Regions from separate parts of the Mesorhizobium sp. M1338 genome, predicted to be linked through region 1. Evidence: riboswitches for the same ligand, from Rfam matches in the RefSeq annotation. Region 1 holds a riboswitch; the other holds the start of a gene.
The links. Region 1 has a riboswitch for cobalamin ahead of metE (5-methyltetrahydropteroyltriglutamate--homocysteine S-methyltransferase). Riboswitches for the same ligand answer to the same signal wherever they lie in the genome.
Positions count from the first base shown of each region.

Region 2: it holds a riboswitch for cobalamin, as region 1 does, so the genes downstream of both, bluB (5,6-dimethylbenzimidazole synthase) here and metE (5-methyltetrahydropteroyltriglutamate--homocysteine S-methyltransferase) in region 1, are expected to answer to the same signal.

Region 1 covers NZ_JAMYLL010000018.1:23,335-29,027, reverse strand. The annotation lists gene NKH19_RS17635 (cytochrome-c peroxidase) at 1-481, shown strand, start outside; gene metE (5-methyltetrahydropteroyltriglutamate--homocysteine S-methyltransferase) at 926-3,277, opposite strand; cobalamin riboswitch at 3,373-3,574, opposite strand; gene NKH19_RS17625 (alpha,alpha-trehalose-phosphate synthase (UDP-forming)) at 4,143-5,693, opposite strand, start outside.
Region 2 covers NZ_JAMYLL010000004.1:27,509-33,201, reverse strand. The annotation lists gene dxs (1-deoxy-D-xylulose-5-phosphate synthase) at 1-594, opposite strand, end outside; gene NKH19_RS05665 (pirin family protein) at 739-1,659, opposite strand; gene NKH19_RS05660 (DUF2277 domain-containing protein) at 1,698-1,964, opposite strand; gene NKH19_RS05655 (exodeoxyribonuclease VII small subunit) at 2,074-2,325, opposite strand; gene NKH19_RS05650 (histone deacetylase family protein) at 2,329-3,255, opposite strand; cobalamin riboswitch at 3,377-3,555, shown strand; partial or broken gene bluB (5,6-dimethylbenzimidazole synthase) at 3,559-4,233, shown strand; gene NKH19_RS05640 (hypothetical protein) at 4,350-5,333, opposite strand; gene NKH19_RS05635 (TetR/AcrR family transcriptional regulator) at 5,667-5,693, opposite strand, start outside.

The DNA.
Region 1 (5,693 bases):
GTTCGACAGCTTTCTGAATGGTGATGAGCTTGCCATGACTTCCGAACAGAAACAGGGCCTGGCGCTTTTTATGGACAAAGGCTGCTCGTCCTGCCATGCCGGCATCAACGTTGGTGGGCAAGCCTATTTCCCATTCGGCCTCGTGGAACAGCCCAGCGCCGAGGTCCTGCCGGACAAAGACAAGGGCCGATTTGCGGTCACCAATGCAGCCGATGACTACTATGTTTTCCGCGTGGCGCCGCTGCGCAACGTTGCACTCACCGCGCCATACTTTCATTCGGGCAAGGTTTGGGATCTGAAACAGGCCGTCGCCATCATGGGGACCACCCAGCTTGGCGTAGTACTGGCGGACGAAGAAGTTGACCTGCTTGTTGCCTTCCTCAACTCGCTGACCGGAGAGGCACCCGAGGTCGCCTATCCCATCTTACCCTCCGAAACGGCGACAACGCCCCGGCCTGTAACGCAGATCTCAGGAAAATAAAGGGCCAACTGGCTGCGGACGTCGCAATCGAAAATGATTGCGGCTTTTACTTGGGCCACACGAATTGCCACATCCATCTCCGAATTGGCGGGAGGCTAGCAATACCCGAAACCTGCCACCTCGCCCGTAGTCTGCGCGAATCAGCTGGGGAAGCGGACAGACGCGCAGCACCATATATTGTCGCCGCCTGAGCGAACATGCCAAGCAGTCTACTTTGAGAAACGACGTGTGTACGATTTGTTCGAGGCGCGGGGCCTGTATGTTCCCAAGGACCAATACTATAGCGTAGTGTCACATTCATATTTCTGCGGGATGAGGACACGTGCCGAAGGAAAATTGCACATTTTCGCCGAGTGGCTTATTTCCAAGAGTGTGATCGGTTTGGCATATTCCCGGCCGACATCCGCCAGTCGGCAACTCCCCACACGGTGAGGAAGAGAAGCCTCACGCCTGCACTTTCTGCCGGAGCGCGCGTGCTGCAGCGACCATGTTAATGAGGGCAGGGCGGACCTCCTCCCATTTGCGTGTTTTGAGGCCACAGTCGGGGTTTATCCACAGTTGGCCATCGGACAGTCGCTCGCGGGCAAGCATGACTAAGTCCGAAATCTCGCCGACTTCCGGGACGCGTGGTGAGTGAATATCATAGACGCCGGGACCGATTTCGTTCGGATATTTGGAGCTCGTGAAGGCGTCCAACAGTTCCATCTTCGAGCGCGACGTCTCAATCGAAATGACATCCGCATCCATTCCAGCGATCGCGTGAATGATCTCGTTGAACTCCGAATAGCACATGTGGGTATGAATTTGAGTCGCGTCCTTTACACCCGTTGAAGCGATCCGGAAACATTCGACAGCCCAGTCGAGATAGACTTTCCAGTCAGATTGGCGCAGTGGCAATCCTTCGCGAAAGGCGGCCTCATCGATCTGGACCATCCTTGCGCCGGACCTTTCGAGATCCGTCACTTCGTCGCGGATGGCGAGCGCGATCTGGCGGCAGGCTTCGGAGCGGGGTACGTCGTCGCGAACAAAAGACCAGTTGAGAATGGTGACTGGGCCTGTGAGCATTCCCTTCACGGGCTTTTCCGTAAGCGACTGGGCGAATTGCCACCAGCGCACTGTCATCGGATTGCGCCTCGATACGTCGCCGAAAATGATGGGGGGACGCACGTAGCGCGACCCATAGCTTTGTACCCAGGCATGCTGGGTGAACGCGAAGCCGGACAACTGCTCGCCGAAATGCTGTACCATGTCGTTTCGCTCGAACTCACCGTGCACCAGCACGTCCAGCCCGATCTCTTCCTGCCAGCGAATTGCAGCCTCGATCTCCTTCTTCAGGAACGTCTCATAGTCGACATAGCTCAGCTGGCCCTTCGCATGAGCGGCCCGCGCCTTGCGTACCTGCGGCGTCTGCGGGAAGGACCCGATGGTCGTCGTCGGGAACGGCGGCAGCCCGAGTGAGCCGGCTTGGACTCTGGAGCGCTCGCCAAAAGCGCTCTCTCGTCGCTTCGCGCTGTCCTCAATGCTAGCGATCCGCCCCTGAACAAGCGGGTCATGGATCCTCGTGGATGTCACGCGCGTGGCGGCAGCCTCGGCAGACGCTTTCAACGCGCCTGCCACCGCATCCCTGCCTTGGGACAGGGCCCGGGCCAGCAAGACCAGCTCGTCGGTCTTCTGGGCCGCGAAGGCGAGCCACGACCTGATGTCGGCGTCGAGTTCCGTCTCCATGCGCAGATCAATCGGCACATGCAGCATCGAGCAAGAAGGCGCGATCTCGACGCGGTCCAAGGGCCAGCCGGCGACGATCGGTTTGATGCGGTCGAGAATGGCGGGCAGGTTCGCACGCCAGACGTTGCGGCCATCGATCAAGCCAAGCGAGAGCACCAGATCCTTCGGAGCGAGCCGACCCACCGTTTCCAGCTGCTCGGGAGCGCGCACGAGATCAATATGCAGCCCGGCCAGGGGCAGAGAAACCGCGGTTTCGAGATTGTCTCCCAGCGACCCGAAATACGTAGCCAGCATGATCTTCAGCTCGGGCGCGGCTTTCGACAGCTGGCCATAGGCGAATTCGAACGCAGCTCGTTCGTTCGGGTTCAGATCGAGGACAAGCGCTGGCTCATCGATCTGCACCCAGTCGGCTCCCGACAGCTTCAGCTTCTGCAGGACTTGCTCGTAAACGGGCAGCAGCCGCGGTAGGAGCGCGATGGGACCGAACCCCTCGGCAGGCGATTTCGCCAGCTTGAGGAAGGTGATGGGTCCAAGGATGACTGGGCGTGTGTGAATGCCGAGAGCTTTAGCCTCGAGGAAATAATCGACCGGCTTCGATGACGAGAGGGCGAACGTCTGATCATCATCGAGTTCCGGCACAATGTAGTGGTAGTTGGTGTCAAACCACTTGGTCATTTCCATCGCGGTTACACCAGGTCCATGAGCTTCCTCCTGGTGACCAGCGTGTCCACAATCCTCCGTCTGACCCTGGTTGCCGCGCGCCATTGCGAAGTAGATGTCAAGTGGGACCTCGCCGCTATTCCAGCCGTAACGGGATGGAACGGCCCCGACCATGGCTGCGGTGTCGAGCACGTGGTCGTAAAGCGAGAAGTCGTTCGACGGGATTTTCGACACGCCGCGATCGCGCTGCTCTTCCCAGCTAGCGGCACGGAGCGCCTTCGACGTCGTGAGAAGGTCGCCAGCGGACGATGTTCCGGACCAGTAGCTTTCAAGCGCGAATTTCAGTTCTCGCCGACGACCGAAGCGCGGCACGCCGAGCGTTGCTACAGGAATTTCCTGAGAGTCAGTCATGTCATACCCCGATGGTTGGGGCGCCGATGACAAGGAAGGCGCTAGCAGGCCGGCACGAACGCCGGCTTGCAGCGGCCACCGAGACACCCCGCCCGTGGACGTAATTCGCCGTGGCAGGTCTCCTGGCTCGCGGGGTCATAGCCTCTACCCGTCTTCCTGAGGGTATTCGCCTCAGTGACATGAGTGGGGTTGGCTCGCCGCTAACAGTTGCGGGGGCAACGCCGGCATTGCACCGGCTTCCCTCTTAGCTCCGCTGCGGCAGCGCCGCACGCGAGAACCACGACACGCAGACAATCACAGCAGTCCGCTCTTTTGTCAATGACGCATAACGAAATGTTTATGTCGTTATGTGATTTCGCTTTTACGCTTGTCTAACATTGTGAAATATTCAGTCGCCCATTGGCGGCGCTGCTCCGCTGCCACCATAGTCCAACTAATGGATCCCTGTCGGGCTGCGACATCCCTCGCAGGTCGCCGATGAAGGATTTCGGACAAGACTTCAAGCGCGTGACAACGTCATTAGAATGCAGAAGATCGCATTGGTGGCGATGTTTAACGATGCGGCCGCAAGCCGTGCGTGCGTGGTAGAAGCGGTTTTCTCGGAGTGAGCGCCAAACCGTGGTCCGAGGGGAATTGGCACGCCAGTCGTCATCACGGGTGACTAGGCAATCGTGATGACTCCGCTCGGCGGCAAGAGACCACACTGACGGAGCCTGGCTCAAGGGTCTGATGCAAAGCCCGACTGTGGTCCCGATAAGCCGCTTAAGCCGCATTCAGGCGGTCAGGATAAGTATCTCTCTCTCCAAGCGCTCGGCATTGAGGGATGCGCAAATGCAGGCAAAGCTCGCGTGCTTCATATTCTGCATCATACGATCGGCAGGACCCAGTTTTTATCCAGTGCACGCGTCAGCGCGGTGTGCAATTCTGGCTCGGTCCGATACGAAGGCATTTGGGCCTCGCTGATCCAGCCCAAGCCAACATAGTGGAAGTGATCCGCAGGGACCGTAACCCGGCTGCTGTCCAGTTGCCGAACGAAGTCCGCTGACCAATGGTGGATCGTATACGCTTCAAGTTTGTCCATCATCCTCCGCCAGCGTTGGATGCGTTCTTCGCGCGGCATGCTGGCCGCTCTTGAGATCGCGGTAGCTATCTCGTCGGAGAGCCTCGGATTTACCAGCAGGGCGTCCTCGCCGAAGTCTTCGGCCGCGCCGGCAAACTTCGATAACACCAGAACGCCAGGGTCGCTCGGATCTTGTGCAGCAATGTATTCTTTCGCCACAAGATTCATGCCATCGCGCAACGGCGTCACAACGCAAACACGCGCGGCTCTGTAAAGACCCGCTATCTCAGCTTGGGTGAACGACCTGTTCTCATAGATAATCGGCATCCACTCGTCCGTGCCATGCCGGTTGTTGACTTGATTGACGAGTCTTTCGACGTCGCGCCGATATTCGCTGTACGCTTGGATGTCGCCACGTGAGGGAGTTGCGATTTGCAAGAGCGAGACACGTTGCGGCTCGACTGCCAGCAGATCGAAAGCTTTAATCCGATTGTCGATGCCCTTGGTGTAGTCGAGCCGATCGACGCCGATAACTAGCTTTGCTCCGCCAAGTTTCAACTGCGAAATGTAGGCTTTCTGCGCCTCAAGCGAATCTGCGGCACACTGTTCGAATTGCTTCGGATCGATACCTATAGGAAAATTTTGGCATTGCGTCTGGCCATGGTCCGAGAAAACGACCCCGTTCTTGCTCTCCAGCCCCAAATGAGATTGGACACAGGCGAGGAAATTGCTCACATCACGGTCGGTCTGGAAACCGAGCAGATCATACTCGAGCATACATTTCATTAGCTCGCCAGAATTGGGCACGCGCTCCATCATGTCAGACTCGGGCCATGGCGTATGCAGGAAATGGCCGATCGGCCGGTCAATGCCGAGTCTGTGCAAATCAGCGCCGAGCGGCAGGAAATGGTAGTCATGAACCCAGTAGACTGCGTTATCTCCCAATTCGGACACCGCGCGCGCCATGAAGGCATTGACGTCGCGATAACTTTTATAATCCTCTTCCGAGCCTGAGATCCGGTCCGGCAGCGAGTGGAGCGCCGGCCACAATATTGAATTTGCAAAACCTTGATAGTGCCGAGAATAGTCCGCTGCCGGCCCATCGAGCCACCCGATTTGACCTTTGCCACGCTGCACGAGGGGCACCTGTTGCTTATCCCCGTCGCCCAGATGCTCGGAAAAACCTACCCAGACCGCGCCGGAACGCTCCACGACGCACTCCAGGGCCGCCGAAAGCCCGCCTGTCTTGGGCTGATCAGAATTGACAGTCGCACCGCGGTTGGAAATTGCGATAAGACTCCTATGTGGCTGCTGGGCCGCCGTGTTGAAGCGCTGGTCTGCGGCTGAGACAACAGG
Region 2 (5,693 bases), on a different contig from region 1:
CAGGCGCGCCAGATAGGCACTCATCGCGCCGGTCGGCGGCGCAATCGACATGTCGTTGTCGTTGAGGATGACGATCAGCCGCGCATCGAGCGCGCCGGCGTTGTTCATCGCCTCATAGGCCATCCCGGCCGACATCGCACCGTCGCCGATGACGGCGATGACATTGTTGCGGCCGCCGGAGAGATCGCGGGCGGCGGCCATGCCGAGGCCGGCCGAGATCGATGTCGAGGAGTGGGCGGCGCCAAAGGGATCGTACTCGCTCTCGGCGCGGCGGGTGAAGCCCGACAGGCCGCCTTCCTGGCGCAATGTGCGGATGCGGTCACGGCGGCCGGTCAGGATCTTGTGGGGATAGGCCTGGTGGCCGACATCCCAGATCAGCCGGTCATCGGGGGTGTTGAAGACATAGTGCAGCGCCACCGTCAGCTCGACCACGCCAAGGCCGGCGCCAAGATGGCCGCCGGTGTGAGAGACGGCGTCGATCAGCTCGGCGCGAAGCTCGGCTGCCAATTGCGGCAGCTCGCTTTCGGCAAGCGTGCGCAGGTCGGCTGGGATGCGGACCTTGTCGAGAAGCGGCGTATGCGGCGTTGCGTTCACGGGTGCCCAGGCTTTCTGTTCATTGGCGAAATAGGCCGCCGGCCGGAGAATGTAAATGCATGTCAGTGACGCGGATCAGGCCGTGGTTTTTGTTTTGATGCACGCCGTTCGCCCAAAACCGGGGCCACTTTTGGACAACATGCATCAGCTTTCCGGCAGCGGAATGAACTCTTCCTCATCGCCAGGAACAATATCGAAGCGTCCCGTCTTCCATTCCTGCTTGGCCTGCTCGATGCGTTCCTTCGACGATGAGACGAAATTCCACCAGATGTAGCGCTGCGAGCCGAGCGAAGCGCCGCCGAACAGCATAAAATGCGCGCCGGTCCGCGACGATACGACGATCTCGTCACCGGGCCGAAACACCAGCAGCCGTTCGGCCGGGAAAACGTCGCCCGAAATCGAGACCTCTCCTTCCAGTGTGTAGATGGCTCGTTCTTCCGCATCGGCCGGGATCTTCACGCCGGCGCCTGGCGCAAGGCGCAGGTCGGCATAAAGCGTCTCGGAGTCGGCCCTGACCGGGGACCGCAATCCCTGGAAATCACCTATGACGATGCGCCCGCTGACGCCTTCGGCGTCGATCTCGGGCAGCCGTAGTGCTGCGGTGTTCTCGAAAACCGGGGCTACTTCTTCCTTGCCGTCCGGCAGCGCCAACCAGGTCTGCAAGCCGGAAATCGACATCGGCGCGCCGCGCAGTTCTTCGGGGGTACGCTCGGAATGGACGATGCCGCGGCCGGCGGTCATCAGGTTTACGTCACCGGGCTGGATGACCATTTCGGTGCCGAGTGAATCGCGATGCCTGATCCTGCCGTCGAACAGATAGGTGACCGTCGACAGGCCGATATGCGGATGCGGACGGACATCGAGCGCCTGCCCGGCGCGCAGGATCGCGGGGCCCATCCGGTCGAAGAAGATGAACGGTCCAACCAACCGCCTCTTGGCGGTCGGCAGGGCGCGGCGCACCTGAAAACCGCCAATGTCCTTGGCATTCGGGATGACCATAAGCTCGATCTGGTCGCTGGCGAAGGCGTCGCCGACTTCAGGGTCTTTCCCCGGGAAAAAGCTCATGAACTCTCCTCGTCGGCGCCAGAGGCAGCCTGGATGTATCAGGCAAACCGGATCGCCGATTTCGCCCTTAGTTTGGCCGCCACTTCTTCGCGATTGCGCGGATGCTGATGGGTTTCGAGTGAATCAAGCAGTTCGCGCGCCGATGCCGCGATGGCTTCGACCGCGTGGTCGAAGGCATGCTGATTCTGCTTCGAAGGCCGCGTCGTTCCGCTCAGCTTGCGGACGAACTGAAGTGCCGCGTCGCGGACTTCGTCGTTGGTAGCGGGCGGATCAAAATTGAACAGGGTCTTGATGTTTCTGCACATCGCTTCCGTATCTCCTCTTGTCCTGGAGCGCTTTCAATCGGGACGCGTTCTATCCTCGATCATGATCATGTCCAAAAGCCCGTGAGGCAAGACCACCGTTCGGACCGCCTCAATCCGCGTCAAGCGGCTCCGTTCCGACCGGCTTGCCATCGCGCGACAGCCTGATCTTCTCGACCTTGTCCTCGGCGGCCTTCAGCAGCCGGTCGCAATGCGCTTTCAGTGCCTCGCCGCGCTCATAGATCTTAATCGACTGGTCGAGCGGCACGTCGCCACGCTCAAGATCATCGACGATCTTTTCGAGTGCGTCGAGTGCCTGTTCGAAGCTCATCGCCTTGACATCTTCGTTGGTCTCACCGGCCATCATTCATCCTTTCATCAGTCGCCCGACATGGGCGGCGACCGAAAATGCCAATCCCTGCAGATCGTAGCCACCCTCGAGCAGGCTGACGAGCCGGTTGCCGCTGTGACGCGCGGCGCGCTGCATCAACTGGCCGGTCGCCCAGTCGAAATCGTCCTCGGTCAGGTTGATCTCGGCCAGCGGATCGCGGTGATGCGCGTCGAACCCGGCCGAAATGATGATCAGATCGGGCGCGAAATTGTCGAGCGCCGGCAGCACGCGCGACAGGAAGGCATCGCGAAACACCTCGCTGCCGGTCTGCGGCGCCAGCGGTACGTTGACGATGTTGCCGGCGCCGGTTTCGTTCTTCGCGCCGGTGCCGGGGTAGAGCGGCATCTGGTGCGTCGAGCAATAGAGCACCGACGGATCGTCCCAGAAAATATCCTGCGTGCCGTTGCCGTGATGCACGTCCCAGTCGACGACGGCAACCCGCTCGACACCATGCTTCTTCTGCGCATAACGCGCCGCGATCGCCGCGGTGTTGAACAGACAAAAACCCATCGACGTGGTTTTTTCGGCATGGTGGCCGGGCGGCCGGGCGGCTACGAAGACATTGTCGGCGCGGCCTGCAAAGACGTCGTCGACGGCGGCGTTGGCCGCACCGATCGCGGTGATCGCCGCCTGCCAGCTCTTCGGGCTGGCGGTGGTGTCGGCGTCGATGCGGGCGATTCCCTCGTCGGGAATGGCGGCGCGCACGCGGGCGACGAAATCGGCGGGATGGGCATAGAGGATGGTGGCCTCGTCGCCTTCCGGCGCCTGGATACGATCGAGCGCGGCAAAAGCTTCGTCGTCCAGCACGCGCTCGATGGCGCGCAAGCGGTCCGGCCGCTCGGGATGGCCGGGCGGCGTGAGGTGCTCAAGGAAGACTGGATGGGTATAGAGACGGGTAGCCATCGTCCTAATCTAGTGACCCGGATCGACAAAGGCCATGCACGGGCGGCCGATGATTGGGGAAAATCGCGCCTGCGTCCATTCGCGTCGCGGCAGGCATTGGCGTCGTCCGCGCTTCGGCGTAAGGTCCGTGGCACTGCCTGGTGCCCGCCGCAAGTGGGAGAATCGGGAACACGGTTGAACTCCGTGGCGTGCCCAACGCTGTAAGGGGGACCGCGCCGGTATGTGCCACTGTCGATACGGGAAGGCACCGGACGCGGGTTGATCCCAAGCCAGAAGACCGGCCTGGCAGGCATCGTCATCCGCATGGTCAGGCGGATGGCATTGATTGCAATCGCAAGGGGACAAGCGATGCCGGAACACATGACCGCTGCCGTTGGCGATGGATTTGAGCAGAATGCGCGCGATGCGGTGTATCGCGCCATGTTCACGCGGCGCGATGTGCGCAGCCACTTCCTGCCCACCGCGCTCGACGATGAGGTGCTGGCGCGGCTGCTGCTTGCCGCTCATCACGCGCCGTCGGTCGGCTTCATGCAGCCTTGGAATTTCATCGTCATTCGCGATGCCGAACGACGGGAAAAGGTGCGCGACCTGTTCCTGGCGGCGCGCGAGCAGGAATTGCCGGCCATCGAGGAAGAGCGCCAGGCGCTCTACCGCAAACTCAAGCTGGAAGGCATTTGCGAAAGCGCGCTCAACATCTGCATCACTTGCGACCGGCAGCGCTCGGAAGGTTCGCCGCTGGGACGCTGGCACAATCCGGAGATGGACCTCTACAGCACGGTCTGCGCGGTGCAGAATTTCTGGTTGGCGGCGCGCGCCGAAGGCGTCGGTGTCGGCTGGGTCAGCATCATCGAGGCGCAAGCGCTGAAAGGCCTGCTGTCAATTCCGGAGCATGTGACCCCGGTCGCCTATCTCTGCGTCGGCCGTGTCTCGGAGTTCGCGCCAAAGCCGGACCTTGAAACGCATGGCTGGGGACGGCGGCTGCCGTTGCCGGAACTGATCATGAGCGAGGTTTTTTCCGGGCAAGGTGAAGCGTTGCTCAAATCGACCGTGGCGCGCCTCAACACCGTTGCTGCCACGCCGGCGAGCCTCGCCGATCAGCTTGTCGCGCCGGCCGTGCCCCAACGCGAGCCGCCGAAGGAGGCCAGCGCCTTATCCTTAAGCTCCCTGAACTTCGACGACGCCTCGGCCAGCCGGGCATCCCAGTCGGGATCGGGCACCTGGCCGGCGATGGTCTTGAAATAGACCTGCATCAGGCAGGCGATGGCGAAGGGTTCGATGAACGCCGCCTTGAAAGCCCAGGCGAAGACGATGGCGAGCACGAAGGCCCAGCCGGCGAGTTGGCCGGGCATCAGGAAGAGAATGGCGCCGGCAGGCGCCAGCATCAGCAGGAAGATGACGAAGGACACGCCCCACATGATGACCGCCAGCCAGACGGCGTTCTTGACCATGACCTTGCCGTTCTGGGCATAGAGCACGACGCCCTGGCGCGCCGTCTCGAACGGCGAGGACGAATTGATGCGGATGTTGTAGCCGAGGATGATCTCGTCGACATAGGTCAGGGACAGGCGGATCACCGTGTTGATGAAGGAGACCAGGCCGCCCAGGCCCGGGATCGGCAGGAAGGCGGCGATGCCGCCGATGAGGCCGGTGATGGCGCGGATGGCGCCCTTGACCAGTTGGTCGACGACGAAAAGGATATTGGCCTCCGCGAAACGCTGGGTGACGATATCCTTGGCGTAGGCAATCTGGTCCTGGCCGCCGGGAATGTCGCGGCCGTCGATCAGATGGACCATGACGGCGATGTGGCCGGCCTTGACGACATAGAGGATGTATTCGCGGATCCAGTAGACGGCGATCGAGACGATACCGAAACCGACCACGCCGCCCCACAGGGCAAAGGACAGCGGCCCGTCGGGATCGGTGGAGATATGGCCGACGCCATAGCCGACGCTAGCGCCGGTGCCCGTCGCCATGATGTAGGCCAGCGTAATGCCGAAATAGACGATCATGCGAAAGACAATGAACGGCCAGGTTCGCATCACGATGGACACCGACCCGCCGATATCGAAATCCCACATGCCCCGAATCTCCCCTCAGAGGTGGTCGGAAAGGATGGACCCAACCCGGCGATTGTCAATTGCCGGGTTGGCGCCCGGGCAACGAACTCGGGTTAACGGGTTTCCTTCGCAGCCTTCGCCGGCGCGTTGGCTGACGGAGCATCAACCGAAAAACCCGCCTGTGCGGCGGGTCACTGGCGCAAATCAGCACCATGGACGAATATGTACCATAGCTGAGGTCATGGAAGCAAGAAAAAATTCCTATCGTGAAAAGCTGCCGGCACCGCCGAACTGGCTGTCGTAAGGTCTTTTGAGTTCGAAGCCCTACCGTGGCGCCGGGCCACCGATGGGATTTCAGTTCGATTGCGAACCCGGCTTTTT